One region of the Dyella sp. PARNA 12/25 genome, then DNA from elsewhere that is predicted to be linked to it. Evidence: predicted binding sites of a transcription regulator. Region 1 holds the regulator's gene; each other region holds the start of a gene.
The links. The regulator FliA, encoded in region 1, starts transcription of late flagellar genes. The targets are predictions, from matches to a motif close to TAAAGTTTNNCNNNCNNNGGCCGATAA.

Region 1 (7,279 bases):
CTTCGAATTCGTCGTCGCTGATCGCACCTGACGTTGCGGGCGCAGCCGCGGGCGCACCGGGCGCGCCACTGGTGCCGTAGAGGCTATCCAGCAACGCCTCGAATTCCGAATCGTCGATGGTGCCGTCGCCCGGTGGCGGTGCGACCGGCGCAGCGACCGGCTTCGGTACAGGCGGCGGAGCGGCGCCAGGTTTCAGCCGCTGCAGCAGGTTTTGCGGCGGCATGGCCATGGCGCTGCCGCCAGCCAACGCAGCCAGCATGTCGTTGAGCAGGTCCAGCGCTTCCAGCAGCGCATCCATGCGTTCGGCGTCGAGCAGCAACTGCCCGTTGCGCGCGACATTGAGCAGATCTTCAGCGTGATGGCACAACTGCACCATCGGCTCGATGGCGAGAAAACCCGCGCCGCCCTTCACCGTATGGAACGCGCGAAATACCGCGTTCAACAGATCCGCGTCGCGCGGCGAGGCTTCCAGCCCGATCAGCTGATCGCCCAGACGCTGCACCAGTTCCCCGGCTTCCACCAGGAAATCGTCGCGCAGTTCGCTGTCCAGCGTGGGGTCCATCATGAGTCTGCCCTTGGAGTCCGCCCGAGAGCTCGGCTTTGCCTCACCGTCATTCCCGCGAACCCCGAAAAGGGGGCAAGGGCGGGAATCCAGTGACTCTCACACCTCACCAAAGGCGCTGGATCCCCGCTTTCGCGGGGATGACGGTGAGGAAATGACAACCATACCGAGATCATGAGCGGGCTCTTAGAAACCAAATTCGCTGAGCAGACGATCAGCTTCGTCCTGGCTGGTCACCTTGACCGGACCGGCGGTGGCTTCGCCGGAGGCGAGCGCACCGGTGAGGCTCACCAGCTCCAGCAGTGAGTTCTCCACGCTGCCGATGAAGTTGACCACTTTCTTGATGCGTTGACCGGACAGGTCCTGCCACGACTGCGCCACCACGAAATCAGCCATGCCATCGCGGCAATCGGTAGCGAATGCCTGCGCCTGCTTGGCCAGTACATGGGCGACATCACCAGCCGGGGTGCCATCGATCACGGCGTTGGCGTTCTCCGCCAGGGCCTCGGCCTGCGGACGCATGCGCTCGGCAAAATCGAGCGTGCGGTGCGCAGCCTGCGAACTCATTTCCAGAACGTCCTGCAGATGCTGACGCGCGTCAGCCACACTGCCCGGCACGCCTTCCTGCGCGAGATCGCCACCGAGGCGGCGCACCGCGTCGTGCAGATCGCGAGCCAACAGGCCCAGCGCGCGGAACAAGCGCTGCTCGCGCTGGCGCACCAGCACATCGAGCGCCTGCTCAAATGCCACACCATCGGTGCTGTTGAGCAGGTCATGCAGTTCTTGCGGCATGGCTTCACCGGCCATTACGGAGGCTTGTGCGTTCATGCGGTGGCTCCGCTGGCGGCGAGACGTTCAAAGATCTTGGACAGCTTTTCCTGCAGCACGGCGGCGGTGAACGGCTTGACGATGTAGCCGTTCACACCCGCCTGCGCGGCGGCAATGATCTGGTCGCGATTGTTTTCGGCAGTGACCATGAGCACCGGCAGGCCTTTGAGTGCCGGCTCAGCGCGAATCGCGCGCAGCAAGTCGATGCCCGTCATGTTGGGCATGTTCCAGTCAGTCACCACCATGTCGAAGGCGTTGTTGCGCAACATGGTGAGGGCGTTTTCGCCGTCGTCCGCTTCCTGGATCAGACCATTGCTGAAACCCAGCTCGACCAGCAGGTTGCGAACGATACGCCGCATGGTGGAAAAATCGTCCACCACGAGGATCTTCATATTCTTGTCCAAAGGACTCTCCGGTTTTTTCTAGGGAATGGGTACGGGGAATCGTCGAGTCACTGCAAGATCAACGCGTTTTGCTTCTCCCCCTGCCCCGTTCGCCGTTTTCTGTTCCCTGCCCTGTCCAGCCCGTCATGCGCGCACGCAACCGCACGATGGCCTGACCATGGATCTGGCAGACCCGCGATTCGGTGACACCCAGCACCGCGCCGATCTCTTTGAGGTTCATTTCCTCTTCGTAATACAGCGACATCACCAGTTGCTCACGCTCCGGCAGACCGCCAATGGCCTCCACCAGCGCCCCGCGCATGCCGTCATGTTCCACGCTCTCCTGCGGCCCCAGGCTTTCGCCGTCGGCCACATCGAACGCTGCGCCGCCTTCTGCGTCGTCCGGTGCGGAAAGACTGAGCAATCGCGCACTCGCCGCATCGGCCAGCACCTGGTGGTATTCCTCTGCACCCATGCCGAGCCGCTTCATCACTTCCGCGTCGTCGGCATCCGCGCCTGTTTCTATTTCGATCTGACGGACCACCTCCGCCATCTCGCGTACTTTTCGGTGCACCGATCGGGGTGTCCAATCAGTGCGCCGCAATTCATCGAGCATCGCGCCACGAATGCGGATGCCCGCAAACGTCTCGAAGCTCGCATTGCGCCCGGTGGCGAAATTGCGCGCAGCCTCCAGCAACCCCACCATGCCAGCCTGAATCAGGTCGCTCACATCCACGCTTGGCGGCAGACGGCCCATCAGGTGATAGGCGATTCGTCGCACCAGCGGCGCATGCTGGCGAACCAGCTGATCGGCACTCTGCCGTTGCAGTTGCAGATATTCGGAAGCCACACTCATGTCACCACCCCGTCGCTGCTGCGGCCTGCCTGCTGAAAAAGGCGATGCGATCCAGGCCTAGTCGCTCGGGTTCACCCCATGTATCGACCGCACCCGCCAATTGCTTGAATGCCTGTCCCGAACGACTGGACGGCCACAGATCCACCACCGCGCTCTGGCGCCGAATGGCCTGCTTGAGCCGCTCGTCGCTAGGCACATGGCCCATGAATTCCAGTGCCACGTCCAGGAAGCGGTCACACACCCGGGCCAGCTTTTGATGCAGCTGGCGCGCCTCGCTGTTGTTGCGAACCATGTTGGCCACCATGCGGAAGCGGCGCACACCAAAGTCGCGGCTCAACACCTTGAGCAAGGCATAGGCATCGGTGAGCGAGGCGGGTTCGTCGCACACCACCAGCACCACGTCATCGGCGGCGGCGGCGAACATGGCCACGTTGTCGGAGAGGCCCGCCGCCGTATCCACCAGCAAGTAGTCGGGCGGCGACGCCAGATCGTCGAATGCGCGAATCACCGCCGCATGCTCGGTGTTGCCGAGCTGGGCGAGGCGCCGCGTACCCGAACCGGCCGGCACGATCTTGATGCCGTGCGGACCGGAAAGCAGCAAATCTTCGATACTGCAGGTGCCGTCGAGCAGATGGCCAACATGCCGCGAGGGCGTCAGTCCAAGCAATACATCGATATTGGCAAGGCCCATGTCGGCGTCAAGCAGCATCACCTCGCGCCCCGCCATAGCCAGCGCGATGCCAAGATTCACCGACACCGTGGTCTTGCCCACGCCACCCTTGCCACCTGCCACGGCAATCGCGCGGCATTGCTTGCGTGGTGGCGGGCTGGCCAAGCCAAACGCCTGGTCGTGTGATGGCGTCTTCCGGCCATGTCGTTCTGCCAACGCGCGCAACATGCTTTCCAGACCCATTGCCTGATTCATTGCGAAGACACCGTTCATGCGTTCGCCACCGCTAGTCCGAAACGATCCGCCATCACCACGTCATCGGCGGGCGCATGGCTTTTGAGCACCTGCGCCGCGCGGCACACCAGCACGCGGGCATCGGCCGTGGCGATGTCTTCCGGTACGCGCTGACCGTCGGTGATGTAATCGAGCGGCAACCGGTGACGGATCAGCACCGACAAGGCGCCGCCGAGGCTGGGCGCTTCGTCGAGCTTGGTGAGGATGCAGGCGTGCGGCCTCAGCGGCATGTACGCGCGCACCGCTTCATCGAGCGATGACGCTTGCGCATTGGCAGCGAGCACCAGGCAGGCACGCAGATCGCCGCCGTTGCCCAGCACTTCCAGCTGCTCGGCCAGGCGCGGATCGCCACCGGCAAGGCCGGCGGTGTCCACCAGCACCGTATGGCAACCGCGGAGCAATTCCAGCACCCGGCACAGGCTGTCCGCGTCGTAAGCGGGATAGACGCGCACACCGAGCAGGCGACCGTAGTGTTCCAACTGCGCCGCCGCGCCGATGCGGTAGTGATCCGTGCTGACCAGCGCGACCTGCGATGCGCCATGACGCATCACGGCACGCGCCGCCAGCTTGGCGATGGTGGTGGTCTTGCCCACGCCCGTCGGCCCGACCAGTGCAGTGACACTGCGCCGCTCGGCGTGATCGCGGCGCCCGATCGACAGGCTGCGGCTCAACATGCCAAGCGGCAGGTAACGCGCCTGTTCGGTATTGATTTCGGCCGGCAGATCATCGGCCAGCTGTCGCGCCACATCGGGCTCAATGCCCAGGCGGGTCATCTCGCGAAGAACGCGAGCGCGCATCGGGTGACGGCGCTCCATGTCGTTCCACACCAAGCTGGAAAGTTGCGTCTCCAGCAGTTCGCGCAAACTGCCCAGCTCGGCGCGGACGCGTGCGGTGTCCTGCACGGCGCGCTCGAGCAGTGGATGAATTGGTGAAGAAGCGTCAATGCTTGTCTCGGGTTCGACCGACGACGCGGCCGTTTCCACTAGCTTGACCACTCGCGTATCGATGGAGACTTCGCCGGGCGGCGGCAGCGGAGGACGACGCGACAGCGTGACGGTGACGCCCTCGTCATCGTCGTGGGTCACGGCGGGCAGCGGCGGCGGCATGGCTTCGCGGCGACGCGCCACGATGGGCTTCTCTTCCGGCATCGGTGCCTGCGCAACCGGCGTGTGCGCCTCGACCTGCAACGGTGCGCCGTGGCGTGCGGCTTCGCGCACCAGGGCTTCATCGAAATCCACCGCGGCGATGATTTCGATGCCTTCCTCCAGCCGACGCGTAGAGAGGATGACGGCATCCGGCCCCTGCTCTTCACGCACTTCACGCATGGCCTGGCGCATATCAGCGGCCACGAAACGCTTGATCTTCATTTACTCGCTCCGCTCGCGGGAGTGCGGGCAATGCCTGCCGCCACGACCTGGACTCACCCTGCTTTTCCAAATCCCCATGCCCTGCTCCCGATACCTGGCTCTTATCGACCCAGCGCCTGCACCAACCGCACCCGGCGGTTGTCCGGCACCTCGTTGTAGGCGAGTACGTGCAGGTTCTGTGCCACGTGGCGAGTGAAGCGCGCTAGCCACGGACGCAGCTGCGGAGCGACCAGCAACACGGCCGGTTCGCCGCTCATTTCCTGCTTGCGCGCGGCGTCCGCAACGCCCTGTTGCAGGCGGTCGGCGAGGCCCGGTTCCACCGCAGCGCCTGCTACACCGCCATTTGCGAGCGATCCCAACAGGATCTGCTCCAGTTCCGGTGCCAGCGTGATGACGGGAATTTCGGTACCAAGGCCGCTGATCTCCTGCACGATCTGACGACCGAGCGCCACACGCACGGCGGCGGTGAGGGTGCCGGGATCCTGACTCTGCCCTGCATGCTCCGCCAAGGATTCGACGATGCTGCGCATATTGCGGATCGGCACGCGCTCGGCCAGCAGGTTCTGCATGACCTTGACCACCACGCCCAGCGACAGGCGCTTGGGCACCAGGTCTTCCACCAGCTTCGGCGTGGTCTGCGCCAGACGGTCGAGCAACTGCTGCACGTCCTGATGACCAAGCAACTCGTGCGCGTGGCCTTGCAGAATGTGCGAAAGATGTGTGGCAACGACGGTGGCGGGATCCACCACCGTGTAGCCGAGGTTCTGTGCCGTCTCGCGCTGGCCCGGCTCGATCCACATCGCTTCCAGTCCAAAGGCCGGATCGCGCGTGGAAATACCTTGCAACCCCTCCTGCACACGGCCCGGATTGATCGCCAGCAGACGATCGTTGTGCACCTCCGACTCACCCATGGGCACGCCCATCAAGGTGATGCGGTAGGTATTGGGGCCAAGATCCAGGTTGTCCCGGATATGCACCGGCGGCACCAGGAAACCCAACTCCTGCGACAGCTTGCGACGCACCGATTTGATGCGCCCCATCAACTCGCCACCCTGATGCGTATCCACCAGCGGGATCAGCCGATAGCCCACCTCCAGACCCAGCGGATCCACACTGGCGACATCCTCCCAACCCAGTTCGAGGCGTTCGGTTGGCGTGACCGGCACTGGCACATCGGCGGCGGCCTTGGCCACCCGTTCCTGCGCTTCGCGTTCGCGCTTGACCATCAGCCATGCCGCGCCGCCACAGGTCGCGCCCAACAACAGGAAGGCGATGTTCGGCATGCCGGGGACCAGTCCCATGACACCCAGCACCACACCCGCCACCGCCAGCGCACGCGGCTGGCCAAACAGCTGACCGACCAGCTGCTTGCCCATGTCGGTGGACTTGGACACACGCGTCACGATCACCGCCGTGGCGATGGACAACATCAGCGACGGCACCTGCGCCACCAGACCGTCACCGATGGTGAGCAAGGTATAGGTCTTGGCCGCTTCGCTCGCCGACAAGCCATGCTGAAGAATGCCGACGAAGAAGCCGCCGACAATATTGATGATCAGGATCAGGATGCCGGCGGTGGCGTCGCCGCGCACGAACTTGGAGGCACCGTCCATCGAACCGTAGAAGTCCGCTTCCTCGCGTACTTCCTGGCGGCGCTCGCGCGCCTGCTCCTGATTGAGCAGACCGGCGTTGAGGTCAGCGTCGATGGCCATCTGCTTGCCTGGCATCGCGTCAAGGGTGAAGCGCGCGGTCACTTCAGACACGCGCGTGGCACCCTTGGTCACCACCACGAAGTTGATGATGGTGAGGATGGCGAACACCACCAGGCCCACTGCAAAATTGCCGCCGATGACAAACTCGCCGAACGCCTCGATCACCTTGCCCGCAGCGCCGGGGCCGTCGTGGCCGTGCAGCAGCACCACGCGGGTGGAGGCGATGTTCAAAGCCAGACGCAGCAGCGTCGCCATCAGCACCACGGTGGGAAACGCGGCAAATTCCAGCGGACGCATCACATAGATCACCGCCAACAGAATCACCAGTGACAACGCGATGTTGAAGCTGAAGAGCATGTCGAGGATGAACGGGGGCAGTGGCAGCATCATCATCGCCAGCGCGGCGAGCATGATCACCGGTGCGCCGAGGCCGCGGCGTCCGAGCGTCTTGAGAGTGCCAAGGGCGGTTGCGTTTGCCATGGTGTTTCCGTCAGAACTTGTAAGGACCCATCAGGTCCGGATCGACTTCAGGTTGCGGTGCCTTCGGCGGCTCATCACCGCGCGACACCGCCTGTTTGAGCTGAAACACGTAAGCGAGCACCTGCGC
Region 2 (7,279 bases), on a different contig from region 1:
ACTCCATCGAGGAGTACATGCGCGAACGCGGCATCGGAGTGATCCATGGCGGCACCAACTCGCTGCGCTTCACCCCGCACTTCCTGGTAACCAGCGCCGAGGTGGATCTGGTGGTCTCGCATGTTCGCCAGGCTCTGTTGCAGGGCCCACGCAAGCTCAAGGCCGAAGCCGCCTGAGCCACTGAGCGCACGCTCCGCACCACAGGAGGGCCGCCCCGGCAACGGGCGCGGCCCTTTTCATTTGGAATCGTTGAGGTGGCGGTCAGCGACCTGCGGCGTTGCTGAACGGCGCGCTCGACAGGCCTCGACACCCCTCCCCTGCGCCCCGCCGGCAGTCATAGACTTGCGCCACCGGCACTCGCCGGTCATCCAGGAGGGTACCCGCATGTCTTCGCGTTTGAGCCTGATGGTTGCCAGCGTCGCGCTGGCGTTTGCCGCCTCTACCGCTTTTGCCGCGCCGCAGGACGCGGGCAGCAGCGCACCCGCCAAGAACTCGCAGCAGCAGCGTATGACCGACTGCAACAAGCAGGCGACAGGCAAAACCGGCGACGACCGCAAGGCCTTCATGAGCAGCTGCCTGAAAGGCGAGGCCCCGGCCGCCGCACCGACCAAGCAGACCCAGCAGGAAAAGATGAAAGCCTGTAATGCCGATCCGCAGGCCAAGTCGCTGAAGGGCGATGCCCGCAAGCAGTTCATGAGCACCTGCCTGAAGGGTGATTCCGCCCCGGCTGCCGCGCACTGATCGCGCAGCAGCACCAAGGGCGCCGGTGATGGCCGGCGCCCTTTTTTATTTGCGCTTAAGACTTGTCTGTTATTCTGCGTTTTCACTTCTCTCCGGGATTCACCGCCGACATGCGCCTCTAAGCCACTCGCCTGCCAACTGACTGCCGCCTTTCTAGGGCGCGTCACGTATGGCCACGAGTGACAGGGCGGTCGACATCCCTTAGCGCGTTTTGCGCCGGCCCCCTGTCGTACACCACTCCTTGCTGGAGGGTCTATGACAGCCATAGCCATACTCGCCCATCAATTGGGTTTTACCCCGCCCGGGCACGATCCCGTATTCCACGATGTGGACGCGTCCTTCGCCGTCAGCCGACATGCCTTGATTGGGCGCAATGGCAGCGGCAAATCACTGCTGGGCCGCATCCTGGCGGGCCAGCTCGCGCCATCCTATGGCAGCGTGACTCGCTATGCCGATGTCGCTTATCTGCCACAACACTTGTCTGCAGCCGGCGAGACCATGGCAGGCGCGCTTGGCGTCCAGCACAAACTCGATGCGTTGCAGCGCATTGAGGCAGGCAGTGTCGACCCGACGGATTTCCAGACGCTTGCCGATGACTGGAGTGTGCGCGAGCGCTTCAGCCGCTGGCTGTCTGGCGTTGGATTGCCCAACGATCCCGCACGCCCCTGGGCAAGCCTCAGTGGTGGTGAACGTGTGCGCCTGCAATTGACGCAGATGTTCGAGCAACCCGATCACTTTCTGATACTGGATGAGCCCGGCAATCATCTGGATGGCCGTCGCCGCGACTGGTTGCGCGAGCGTCTGGCGGCGCATGCGGGCGGCTATCTGTTGATCAGCCACGACCGCCGTCTGCTCGCCGATGTGGAAAGCATCGATGAATTGTCGACGCCGGGGCTGTGTCGATATGGTGGAAATTACTCAAGCTACGCCACGCGCCGCGACGCAGAAGCGCAAGCAGCCGAGCGGCAACTGGATCAGGCGCGTCGCGAGCAAAAGGCGCTGGATCGGCGACATCAGGAAGAACGCCTTCGCCTCGAGCAACGCCAGCACAAGGCAAATCGCGAACGCGCGAACGCCAACATGCCGACTATCCTGATGGACCGCCAAAAGCAGCGTTCGGAAGACACCTCGGCACGCCTGCGCACATCGCAGCTGGGGCAACAGGCACGGCAACGCGAAGAACTAGACCAGGCCCGCGCACGCATGGACACGCATCGTGCACAGCGCTTCGACCTTGGCGGACTTCCAGCGACTCATGCAGCGCTTCAACTGGAAGGTGTCATTCCACCCCACGGGCATGCGCAGCCCATCGACTGCTATCTCGCTCCCGGCGAGCGACTGCATGTGAGCGGCGACAATGGTAGCGGCAAGTCGAGCCTGCTCGCGGCCATCGCGGGCGATGCGCTCTTGCGTGCGGGACGGATCCGCAAGGGCGAACGACAGCTGCTGATCGACCAGCACTACAGCCTGCTTCATGACGACCAGAGCGCGCTGGAGAACTTGCAAAGGCTTTCACCCGGGCATACGCCAACGCGTTATCGCGAATTCCTCGCCGGCATCGGCCTGCGCCGCGAACGCATCGACGTGCCGGCAAGTCTCCTGAGCGGTGGCGAACGCGTGAAGCTGGCCTTGCTCGCGGTGGACAGCGCCACCGAGCCATACGATCTGCTGTTGCTCGATGAGCCGGACAGTCACCTCGATCTGGAGAGCCGTCACCTGCTCGAACTGGCACTGGCAACTTACCGCGGCTCGCTGATTCTGGTCAGCCATGACCCTGACCTCGTGGCCCATGCGCGCATCGACCACGTGCTTCAGCTGCACCATCCACTCGCCCTCGTCACCCTGGGTGAGTGACAATCCCTCGACTTTGTTGCCAGGCCCGCCCCATGAAGATCGTTGAAGTACGCCACCCCCTTATCCAGCACAAGCTTGGCCTGATGCGCCGCGCCGGCATCAGTACCAAGGAATTCCGCGAGCTGGCTTCCGAGGTTGCCGCACTGCTGACCTATGAGGCCACCAAGGATCTCGAAACCGTCGAGCAGGCGATCGACGGCTGGGCCGGCCCGCTCACCGTGCATCAGATCAAGGGCAAGAAAGTCACCATCGTGCCCATCCTCCGCGCTGGCCTGGGCATGCTGCCCGGCGTCCTCGACCTGATCCCCGCTGCAAAGGTCAGCGTGGTGGGTTTGCAGCGCGACGAGGAAACGCTGCAGCCCATCACCTACTACGAGAAGCTCACCGGGCGGATGGATGAGCGCATCGCGCTGATTGTCGACCCGATGCTGGCCACCGCCGGCACGCTGGTCGCCACAGTGGACATGCTCAAGGCCGCAGGATGCAAGCGCATCAAGGGCCTGTTTCTGGTCGCCGCGCCGGAAGGGCTCAAGCGCATGGAAGCCGCGCATCCGGATGTGGAGATCTACACCGCCTCCATCGACGAGCGACTCAACGAGCATGGCTACATCCTGCCGGGCCTCGGCGATGCCGGCGACAAGATCTTCGGCACCAAGCAATTGCCTGCAGGCTGATTCACCTTCCGCTTTGACAACGTGATCAGGCCTCGCCACACGGCGGGGCCTTTTTCTTGGCGCACGCATTGTGAGAACCGCAGCACGAAAGTCACGAAAACGACATCTCTCCGTGTCATCTTTCCCGCGCTTTTCCGCCCGTTCGATTTCGACATAACAGGCTGATTGAACACATCTTTTTTTGATCATTTGGCTAAAGTTGCCGCGCAGTGAGCCGACAGCTCTTGCAGTCCCCTCACGCAGATTCCCCCATGTCGAAACTACCGAAATGGATTCCCGGACTGACGCTGCGCAAGCGACTCCTGCTGCGCCTGCTGTCCATCCTTGGATTGCTGGCTGTGATGTGCGCGGCGGGCCTTATCCAGCTACATCGAGCCGACATACGCATCCAAGATCTGGTGCAAGGTTCGCTCAGCCCGGTTGCCGATGTGGGCCGCGTGCAGAATGACTACAACAGCAGCCTGCAGGCGCTGGTGCATGCCGTGCTGTCGCAGTTGCCCTCGGCGGTCGAAGACGCACACACGCGCATTCACACCGACCGCGTGGACGCCGAGCGCCACTGGAAAGCCTTGCTCGGCAGTGAGCTTGCACAGGAACAAGCGTCGTCGCTGAAGATTGCGGCCGTGCATCGCGCCGAGGCTGACCGCACCATCGACGAAACACTGGCGCTGCTCGATGCCGGACAGTTCGACCTGGGCGGCCTCAAGCTCAGCACCGAAGTACAACCCGCCTACGAGCCGCTGCAGAGCGATTTCGCCAACCTGTTCCAGGCTGCGCTGGCCAAGGGCAACCAGCAGGTGCAGACGCAGCATCAGGCCAATAGCGAAGGCATCATGCTGCTGCTCGCCTTGCTGGCGGCTGCACTACTCACGACCATCGTGCTCGATGGTGCGCTGATGCGATCGCTGATGCAGCGCCTGAACCTCGCCACGCAGGTGGCGCAACGTATCGCTTCCGGCGCTCTCGGTGAGCCCATTCAAGCCGGCGTGGAGGATGAACTCGGCAAGCTGCTGCGTGCGCTGTCATCTATGGATGCCCAGCTCACCAACGTGCTCACCCAGGTGCGCGCCAGCGCTCTCTCCGTGGATGAACGCGCGCATCGCCTCACCCGCGACAACGAAGCACTGAGCCATCGCACACAGTCACAGGCCGCAGGTCTTGAAGAGACTGCCGCTTCGATGGAGCACATGGCCTCCAGTGCCGTACAAGGCGCAGGCCACGCCGACGGTGCCGCCAACGCGGCACGTGAAGCGATGAGTCACGTGGAGCAAGGTCGCCACGTGGCCAACGAAGCCATCGACGCCATGCTTGCCATTCAGCAAGCTGGCCGTGGCATTGCGGAGATCGTCGACCTGGTCGACAGCATCGCCTTCCAGACCAACCTGCTGTCACTCAACGCAGCCATTGAAGCAGCACAAGCCGGCGAACGCGGACGCGGTTTTGCCGTGGTGGCGGCCGAAGTGCGTCAGCTAGCGAAGCGCTGCGTGGACGCTGGCAAGGAGATCCGTCGTCTGGTGACCAGCAGCACCGAGGCCGTGGACGAAGCACGTGCCCGCGTGACGTTGTCGGGCCAGGCGTTCGACGGCATCGTGCAGAGCGTCACGCGCGTATCGGGGCTGGTTTCCCAGATCTCTGAAGCAGGCCAGACCCAGGTCACGGGCATCACCCAGATCAACCGCACCGTGATGGACATGGACCGTATCACCCAAGCCAACGCCGGCCTGGTGGAGGACATCAATGTCACGGGGCGCGCACTGAGCACCGACGCCGAGGCGCTGATGCGTCAGGTTGCCTTCTTCCGTCTTCCTTCCGAGCGGGGGAGTATTCACGGGTCAACGCATGATGCGAGACCCTCACCGGCCATGACGCCCGCACCTCAGGCCGCCGCCGCGGCCTGAACTGATCTGAGGCATGTTCCCCACCCTCGCCTACGACAACTCCCGACATGCCATGCTCGAGCGCGCACTCGCTGCAGGAAGCCTGACACCAGTCTTCCAGCCCGTGGTGCGCGTCGACACGCTGGAAGTCGTCGCGCACGAGGGTTTGAGCCGTTGCGCCTTCATGCCAGGCAACTTCTCCATTCTCGACCTGCTCGAGCTGGCGAGGATGGAAGGCCGCCTGGTGGATGTGGAACTGCATGCCGCCCGCACGATCTGCCGCGCCTTCGGCAATTACCAGGACGATGGCCGACTGCTGGTGAACCTGAGCGCGCACGCCATTCTGCAAGACACGCTGCGACCGGGTGATGTGCTTGCCGCACTAACCGACAGCGGCCTGGACCCCGCGCGCGTCACCATTGAAGTGACCGAGCGCGACGTGGTGGAGAATCCGGCGCGCCTCGCCCATGCGCTCGGCTACCTGCGCGCCCATGGCATACGCATTGCGCTGGATGATTTCGGCAACGGTCACTCCAACTTCGAGCTGTGGAACGAGATTCACCCTGACGTGGTGAAGATCGACCGCTACCTGATTCACGGTATCTCGCGCAGTGCCGGGCGACTGGCCATCGTGCGCTCGCTGTGCCAGGTCGCCGAAACCCTCGGCACCGATCTGGTCGGTGAAGGCGTGGAAGATCCGGCAGACCTTCGTGTGTTGCGCGATCTGGGGGTGCCCTATGTCCAAGGCTTTCTCATCGGCCGCCCAGCGAATGAGCCGGCGCGAGAAGCCAGTGCCGAGGCGCAACTGTTGCTGCGCACGCCGTCGGTTTCCGTGCTGCCTCGTCCGCGCGGGCCAGTAACGCAACGACCGACCCAGGTCAGCCACCTGCTGCTCGAAGCGCCTTCGGTACATCCACGCCAGACCAACGAAGAAGTCATGGCGCTGTTCGTGGATCACCCCGAGCTGCACGCCATCGCGGTGGTGAAAGATGGCCACCCCATCGGGCTGATCAATCGCCGACTGATGAACGAACGCATGGCCCAGCCGTTTGCCCGCGAACTGCTGGCACGCAAGTCGTGCACCGCGCTGATGAACAGCGCGCCGCTGGTGTGCGATGAGCAGCGCAGCCTGCAAAGTCTGGCCGACGTGTTGCGCGGCGAGGACCAGCGTTACCTTGCCGATGGATTCATTGTCACCAGCAGCGGCCACTATCGCGGCCTGGGCACCGGCGAGGCGCTGGTGCGGCGTGTCAGCGAGCTACGCATCGACGCCGCCCGCCATGCCAACCCGCTGACCTTCCTGCCCGGCAACATGCCCACCACCGAGCACCTGGAACGCCTGTTGGAAGGTGCAGAACGTTTTGCGGTGGTGCATGTGGATCTCACCGACTTCAAGCCGTTCAACGATCACTACGGCTACTCGCGCGGCGACGAGATGATTCGCCTGCTCTCCGGCTTGCTTACCGAACACGTGGATCCGTCACTGGATTTCGTGGGGCATATTGGCGGCGACGATTTCGTGGTGTTGTTCCAGAGTACCGACTGGGAGGCGCGTTGCACGCGCGTCATCGACGCCTTCAACGCGCGCTCACCGCACTTGTTCGATGAAGAAGACATCGCCCAAGGTGGCCTGCGCGGCAAGGACAGGCGCGGCGAACCACAACTCTTTCCATTCACCACCGTGGTGATGGGCGCGGTGGAACTGTCGCCGCCACTGCCGCAACGCGTGCAGTCCATTGCCATGCTGGCCGCACGCGCCAAACGCCGCGCCAAGCGCGCCAACGTCGGCTTGCACGTCACCTTGCGCGCGGCTGAAATCGCCGGTTAAACGAAAGCCCCGCCCGTCGCCAGGCAGGGCTTTGTCATGGACTACCGGTGGACGGTCAGCGGCGGAAGCGATCCGTAGCCTGCACCAGTTCTGCGATGTTGCCGGGCTCGAACGCCGAGTGGCCGGCATCCTGCACGATGCGCAGATCGGCCTCCGGCCATGCGCGGTGCAGATCCCACGCGCTGCGCATCGGGCATACCACATCGTAGCGGCCCTGCACGATCACGGCGGGAATCTTGCGGATGCGCTCGACGTTACGCAGCAATTGATCGTCATGCTCGAAGAAGCCACCGTGCACGAAGTAG
Region 3 (7,279 bases), on a different contig from region 1:
ATGGAGCGCATCGGGCTCAATGCAAGACTTGGTTGTGCGGTCAGCGCTAGGTCAGGGCCAGGGATGCCCTGATCAAATCCCCGTGCCCGGCATGACATCCAGAAGGCCCACAGGCGGTGGTGCGTGACGCAGGGCAGACTGGCCGTCTGTTCAAGTCGCGCGCCGCCGCTTGTGGGCCTTCTGGATGTCACCCCTTCATTTACATTCAAACTGTTGGGGCCGCACGGTAGGCGCGCAACGCACAGTCACGCCGTCAAAGGCAGGCTGGTTGCCTGTCGAGGTGGCGGGGCGAAGCGTTGCGCGCCTACCGTGCGGTGACGGGTGCGGCGATTTAATCCGGGCATCCCTAGCGGGCTCCAGCACCTGTTCCACCGCTCACCGGCAGGGGCCGGCGATCCGGCAAAGCTCCGCCACCAGCGCGGACTGGCTGTGTTTTACCGTCTTCTCGAAGACGTGCTTGAGATGGCTGCGGGCGGTGCCTTCCCCCATCAGCAACAGCCGCGCGCAATCGCGCAGTTCGTGTCCCTCGGCCAGCAGGCCGGCCAGCGCGGCTTCCCGGGGCGTCAACCCGAACGCTTCGGTGATGGCCTCGCGCGGTACCAGTGGCAGATGTTCAGGCGGTGTGATGAAGATGGCCGCCAACGGTGCGGTGCCTGGTAAGGGGGAAAGTCGCAGCAAGAGCACGCGCCCCTGCGGCGAGCGCCTTGGCAGGGCCAGGTAACGGGTGGGCAGCGGCGAGTCGGGACGAGGAGCGGCCGTCAGAGCCAGCGCGTGGCGCAACCGGCGCGTATCGCCGTTGGTGGCGGCGACCAATCCGGAAGGGCCCAGCACGAGGCTGTCGCGCTCAGCCAGCAGCTCCTGCGCCCGTCGATTCGCATAGCACAGCCGCGCCGAAGCGTCGGCCAGCATCACGCCGATCAGCAGTTGATCGAGCAGGGTGGACAGCAGCTCCGCGTCGCAAGCGCCAGGTAAGGGACTTGCGTGTGGTTCCCGCGTCACCGGATGCCGCGACGGCTCTCGCATGGAGGGCTCCAGCCATCAACCTATGGCTTTCGCGCTGTCCGGTTTGGGAGAGGCGCGTTGGCGGTCGAAGGCGTATGCAGGGTGTTTCATCGTACTCCACCGCCACGTGGGCGGTGCCGCGGAGCGTGTGTCATGGCAATCGACGAGCAGCGACTGCAGGCGTTTCTGGGCAAGGCCGTGGGCGACCTTGGGGCGGCCATCAGCGCCACCCTGATCGAAATCGGCGACGAACTGGGTTTCTATCGGGCGCTTGCGGCCGAACGGCTGGACCCGGCGGGGCTCGCCGCGCGCACCGGCACCAACGAGCGCTATGTGCGTGAGTGGCTTGGCAATCAAGCCGCCGGCGGCTACGTCGACTACGACGAAGCCAGTGGTACCTATGGGTTGAACGAAGAGCAGGCGCTATGCCTGGCCAACCCGAACGGCCCGGTGGATCTGCCGGGTGCGTACGGGATCGTGGAGGCGATCTTCCACGCCAAGGACCGCACGCTGGACCACTTCCGCAACGGCGAAGGCATGGAGTGGGGCGAACACCATCCCTGCCTGTTCAAGGGCACTGAGCGGTTCTTCAGGGCTGGCTACAACGCCAACCTGATCGGCGCATGGCTACCTGCGTTGGAAGGTGTGGTGGACAAGCTGCAGCATGGCGGACGCGCGGCGGACGTGGGGTGCGGCCATGGTGCGAGTGCCATCCTCATGGCGCAGTCGTTCCCCGAGGCGGAGTTCGTGGGTTACGACTACCACGCGCCCTCGATCGACGTGGCACGTGAGCGTGCTCGCACGGCCGGCGTCAGCAATGTGTCGTTTGAGGTGGCGGATGCGGTGGGCTACGACGGCAAGGAGTTCGACCTGATTGCCTTCTTCGATTGCCTGCACGACATGGGCGACCCGGTGGGCGCTGCCCGGCATGCCTGTGAGGCGTTGAAGGAGGACGGCAGCTGCATGATCGTGGAGCCGTTTGCCGGGGATCGCGTGAAGGACAACCTCAACCCGGTCGGCCGGGTGTATTACGGCGCGTCGTCGCAGATCTGTGTGCCGGTGTCGCTGGCGCGGCATGGGCCGGCGTTGGGGGCGCAGGCGGGGGAAGCGCGGTTGCGGGAGGTGGTTGTTGATGGTGGTGGGTTTAGCAGGTTTCGGAGGGCGGCGGAGACGCCGTTCAATATTGTGTTGGAGGCTAGGCATTAGGTGGGGGCGTTGTCCTCGACATGGTTGTGGGTGGCAGCATTCTCGCCTCACCGCCTCACCGCCTCACCGCCTCATCCGAGCCGTCATCCCCGCGAAAGCGGGGATCCAGTGACTTTGCTCTTAGTTCTGGATGAGCGATACCGCCAGCGTGCCACCTGCGCGGCGGGCGTTTCGACCTTCTGCCGAAGGCCGAGTCACTTTTCTTTTGCTGGCCCAAAAGAAAAGTAACCCAAAGAAAACGGCCTTCAGAGCTCAGGTAGCGTCGTGTTGAATACAAGCCTTGGAGGTTTCGGTCATCGGCACCGTGCGATCCATCCGACAGACGGCACGGCTACCCCGCAACGCGCCATAGTGCAGAGGTGCTCTGCATGGCGTCGGATACAAGCACTGAAGGTTTCGGAGCCCGGATTGCGACAGGCGTCGCGCCGCCACACTGCGGCTACCCCGCAACGCGCCGCAGCGAAGAGGGCTTAAATCTACGGCTCGCCTAGCGACCTGGCGCCCCGGCTTTTTCTGTAGGAGCGCACTCGTGCGCGACCGCAACGCTGGGTTCTGGCTCAGCGGTAGGACACGCGAAAGCCAATCAGTGAGGCAACGACAACATTCTGCGGTCGCGCACGAGTGCGCTCCTACAAGGCGGCGTTGGCTTTTGGCTTTTCGCTTTTGATCTTCGGGCCCCTTTGCGGCGGTGAGGGGTGGACGATCAGGCCCGCAGGGGGATCGGCAGGACGCCGATCCCTTTTCAACAGGACAAGGATGTCCTGTCGAAAAGCCCGGCAGCCCCTCACGGACTGGCCGGCTTCACCGGCCAGCGCCAAGCGGGGGTGCCTTTCTCTTTGGTTACTTTCTCTTGGGCAAGCAAGAGAAAGTGACCCGGCGATCGGCAGATCGTCGGAAGCCCGCCGTAGGCGAGCCAAATTGCGAGAACCTCACATCAGAGCAGAGGCGCTGGGTCCCCGCCTTCGCGGGGATGACGCCGCAGGGAACACACGCTCCCGCAAGCACCTTTCCCTCACCCCAACCCTCTCCCCAGAGGGGAGAGGGAGTTAGGGCGCGACCGCGCGCCCACAAGCCTCAGAACTGCTCAAACCTCTCCGGCATCAACTCCAACACCGTCTGCGCCAGCAGATCCGGTTGAAACTTCGCCACAAAGCGATCCGCACTCACCTCTCGCACCATCGCCTCATTGAAGATGCCGCTGATAGAACTGTGCAGCACCACCTTCAACGAGCGCAGCGCAGGCGTCTCGCGAATCGCACGCGTCAGTGCGTAGCCGTCCATGCGCGGCATCTCGATATCCGACACCACCAGCGTCACGCCGTCATCCTCCGCCACCTGCGCGAGCTCTTGCAGGCGCTGCAAGGCTTCCTTTCCGTCCTGCGCCACGATGCATTCCACATCCATCTGGCGGAACAGATTCACCAGCTGATTACGCGCGACCAGCGAGTCGTCCACCACCATCACGCGGCGCGGTTGCAGGTCGTGTACGCGGGAGATGCGTTGCATGGGGGCGGACAGCTCAGTGGGTGTCGCATTGAGGCTGGCCAGGACCTGTTCCACATCGACCACCGCCACCAGCGCGCCGTCGACTCGCGTCACCGCGTTGACGCGGGTGCCGAAACCCAGCGCCGGTGCGGGTGCTGCCATGGATTCGCCGTCGCAGTGAATCAGGCGTTGCGGCTCAGCTACCAGAAAGCCCTGCACGGTGCGGCTGAACTCGGTGACCATCAGGTGCGCGGAGGGCTCGTCGCGCAAGGAGGGGTAGCCAAGCGCCACCGCCAGATCGATCACCGGAATGGTCGTGCCCCGATAGTCGCAACTGCCGGCCACCAAGGGCAGTGCGCCGGGCATGCGCTCCATGGGCGGTCGGCGCATCACTTCGCGCACCTTGAATACGTTGATGCCGAACAGCTGCTCGTCACCCATGCGGAACAACAGCATGGCAATGCGGTTGTGCCCGGCCAGCCGGGTCTGCTGTTCGATCTTGTCCATCCACGCGCCGCTCATGCGGACTCCTCGCTTGGCGGCATTGCCGCAGGTTACGCCCACGTATCGGCCAGTCCCGCGTCAGCTTGAACAGCGCTTGTTCGCGCGCCCTGCGACACGTGGCACGTCGCTTGCTTCTCAAGTTCCGACGTTTGCCGCCGATGCCGGGGCGACCCTTATAGGAAGGAATGATCCACCCATGAGTCTGATCTGGAGCCAGCATCTAGCCGAGCTTGCGCACGCCGCCGCGGCGGGCGACCAGGCGCGGGTGGCGCAGTTGTCCGCCCGCCACCCGCGCGCCGCGAAGGCACTGGCGCCGCTGTTGGTAGCGGTTTCCACCACCAAGCCGCCAGCGGCCGTGGCGTTGCAGACGCTGGAGCAGCAGGGCCTGGTGCTGGGCTCGGCGCAACAGTTGGTGCGCGAGCAGTCGGCCATGCACCAGTCGGCGCAGGAAAGTCGTGACGACGTCGGTCGCTTGACGGATGGCAGCGCCGGAATCTCGACATCTCTGCAGCAGATTGCCACCGGCCTGGACTACGCACGTCAAACCGGCGAAGCCAGCGAGCGCAGCGTGAGCGAGCTGGATGGCCAGCTTCGCCTGTTGCGTACAGCCCTGTCGGCGATGAACCGCAACCAGAGCAAGCTTGCCGAAGAAGTAGCGCAGATCCGCAAACTCACCGGCGTGGTGCAGGAGATTGCGCACCAGACGAACCTGGTGGCGCTCAATGCCGCCATTGAAGCGGCACGCGCCGGCGAGGCGGGTCGCGGTTTTGCCGTGGTGGCCGATGAGGTGAAGCAGTTGGCTGAGAAAACCAGCCAGGCCACCGGTGAGATCGAAGGCGTCACCAGTTCCATCGGCGAGTTCTCACAGCAGCTCGATAGCGATGTGCAGCAAGGCCTGCAGCGTCTCGAACGTGCACAAGGCGGCCTGACGCAAACCGAAACCTCGCTGCAGGACAGTGGTGAGGCGTTGCGCCAGATCGGCGAGCGCATCAGCACCATGCACAAGAATCAGGATGCCCAGCACGCCCGCGCCGTTGCCGCGCAGGCAGCGCTGGGTGCGTGGCATCGCCGCGCGGCGGAAGCCAGCCGCCAGACCGAAGCACTGAGCCGAGGTGCCCTGCTCGCTCATCGACTGGCGCTGGACTGGCTGGAAACTGAGAGCGGCTCCGACCCGGCCAGCCTCAGCCTGACCATCCGCGAAGCCGCGCAGAGCCTGCGCCAGGCCATGGAGCTGGCCTTGCAGGAGCCGGCCGCACTCGATCGTCGCTGGTTCGACACGCAGGCACTCAATCGCACGCTGAATCGGCTGACCGAAGGCCGCGCCCATCACCCCGCCGCCAGCGCACTGACCGCCGCAGGAGCACGCTTGCGCGAGCAAGGCAGCACCTTCGCCACCTTGTTGTGTGACGGCCAGCTCGATCAGGCCGGCCAGCTCGTGCAGCAACTCGAAAGCGAGCGCGAAACGCTGTTGGCCCAACTCAACGTGCTGCTTTCCGATCTATGACCTTGCGACGGCTGGCTACAACGCTGCTGTTCGCCCTCGTGCTGCCCGCCCACGCCGCGGAGCCGGCCGAAGCTGCACGCACGCTGGCCGAACAATGGCTGCGTGGTCAGTACAGCACGCAGGGCAATCGCGTGGTGGCCCAGGCCGCCGCGATCGATCCGCGCCTGCAGCTTGCGCCCTGCCCCGCACCGCTCAATGCGAGCCTGCAGGAAGGCACACGGCTGATGCCACGCATGAACGTCACCGTGCGCTGCCCCGGAGCGGACGGCTGGACCGTTCGCATACCCGTGCAGCTGCAGGTGTTCCGGCAGGTGCTGGTAGTCACCCGCCCCTTGCAGCGCGGTGACGGCGTGCGCGCCGACGACGTGCACAGCGAGGAACGCGACATCACCCGCCTGGGCTACGGCTTTGTCAGCGACATGGGCGAGCTCGAAGGACGCTCGCTATCGCGCGCCCTTGGCGTGGGCAGCGTGCTCACGCCCGGTGCGTTGGGTGGCCGCAGCGCGGTCAAGGCCGGCGACCAGGTACAGCTGGTCTCCCGCCTGGACGGCATCGAAGTGCGCGCCAACGGGGTGGCCCTGGGCAGCGGGGATAGCGGCTCGCGGCTGCGGGTGCGCAACGGCAGCTCGGGCAAGGTGGTGGATGCCATGGTCACCGCCCCGGGCGAGGTACTCGCCCTCCCATAGCTTGCGACCCTACGTAACATTAAAGTTTGCGGCCTGACGGCCGATGCTGTTGGCAACAGGGCCAAAACCGCTTCAGAGAACGGACCCCATGAACACCACCATATTCAACAACGGCTTGCCCAAACTTCCCCAGGCCCCCAGCGGCCAGGGCAGTTCGACGCAGAACGCGACCGGCGCCGCCGGCAGCGAAGCCACGGCTAGCACCACAGGTTCGGATGACCGCGTGCAACTGACCGATTCCGCTCGCGCATTGCAGGAAGCCTCCCGTGCCGGCCATGGCGCCGAGATCGACACCAAGAAGGTGGCGCAGATTCGTCAGGCATTGGCTAACGGCACCTACCAGGTCGACGCCGGCCGCATTGCCGACCGCATGCTCGCGCTCGAAAACCAGCTCAACAACAAGCCATGAACTCCGCCCTGCAAGCCGAACTGGACCATGCCCTGACGGCTGCGGTCGAGGAGATGCGGCTCGCAGTGGAGCAACTGACGGATGCGCTTCAAACCGAGCGCACCGCCCTGGAAACCGCCGACGTCGAAGCGCTCAACCACACGGGCGCCAGTAAGCACGCATTGATGCTGCGGCTGGAACAGCTCGACGGCGAGCGCGTGCAACTGAGCCAGGGCGCCCCTGACGCCAGCCGCACGCTGGCGCCGAAGTGGCAAGAAGTTCTGCAGTCGCTGCGTGCCTGCCAACAGCTCAACCAGCGCAACGGCTACCTGGTCGGTATCCGCCTGCAGCAGGTGCGCAAGGCGCTGGCGGTACTCACCGGCAACGACACCGAAGCAAGCGTGTACGGCCGCGGAGGCGAACTGCACACCAGCTTGCGCTCGCAATCCCTGGCCGAAGCGTAAGAACCATGATGCGCGCGCCCCCTACGAAATCGCGCGCTCG

Region 2: the regulator FliA is predicted to act here: its motif matches at 3,464-3,490, upstream of AC0GUR_RS00550 (methyl-accepting chemotaxis protein).
Region 3: the regulator FliA is predicted to act here: its motif matches at 4,258-4,284, upstream of AC0GUR_RS10920 (chemotaxis protein).

Annotation. Positions count from the first base shown of each region.
Region 1 covers NZ_JBVQCI010000002.1:632,607-639,885, forward strand. The annotation lists gene AC0GUR_RS07640 (chemotaxis protein CheA) at 1-562, opposite strand, end outside; gene AC0GUR_RS07645 (protein phosphatase CheZ) at 749-1,390, opposite strand; gene cheY (chemotaxis response regulator CheY) at 1,387-1,794, opposite strand; gene AC0GUR_RS07655 (RNA polymerase sigma factor FliA) at 1,853-2,629, opposite strand; gene AC0GUR_RS07660 (MinD/ParA family protein) at 2,631-3,554, opposite strand; gene flhF (flagellar biosynthesis protein FlhF) at 3,569-4,960, opposite strand; gene flhA (flagellar biosynthesis protein FlhA) at 5,062-7,152, opposite strand; gene flhB (flagellar biosynthesis protein FlhB) at 7,163-7,279, opposite strand, start outside.
Region 2 covers NZ_JBVQCI010000001.1:121,841-129,119, reverse strand. The annotation lists gene AC0GUR_RS00570 (aminotransferase class III-fold pyridoxal phosphate-dependent enzyme) at 1-176, shown strand, start outside; gene AC0GUR_RS00565 (PsiF family protein) at 385-741, shown strand; gene AC0GUR_RS00560 (ATP-binding cassette domain-containing protein) at 997-2,595, shown strand; gene upp (uracil phosphoribosyltransferase) at 2,628-3,269, shown strand; gene AC0GUR_RS00550 (methyl-accepting chemotaxis protein) at 3,521-5,167, shown strand; gene AC0GUR_RS00545 (GGDEF domain-containing protein) at 5,181-6,974, shown strand; gene pip (prolyl aminopeptidase) at 7,030-7,279, opposite strand, start outside.
Region 3 covers NZ_JBVQCI010000004.1:123,697-130,975, reverse strand. The annotation lists gene AC0GUR_RS10930 (helix-turn-helix transcriptional regulator) at 376-1,023, opposite strand; gene AC0GUR_RS10925 (class I SAM-dependent methyltransferase) at 1,156-2,208, shown strand; gene AC0GUR_RS10920 (chemotaxis protein) at 3,283-4,215, opposite strand; gene AC0GUR_RS10915 (methyl-accepting chemotaxis protein) at 4,394-5,701, shown strand; gene flgA (flagellar basal body P-ring formation chaperone FlgA) at 5,698-6,387, shown strand; gene flgM (flagellar biosynthesis anti-sigma factor FlgM) at 6,476-6,796, shown strand; gene AC0GUR_RS10900 (flagella synthesis protein FlgN) at 6,793-7,239, shown strand.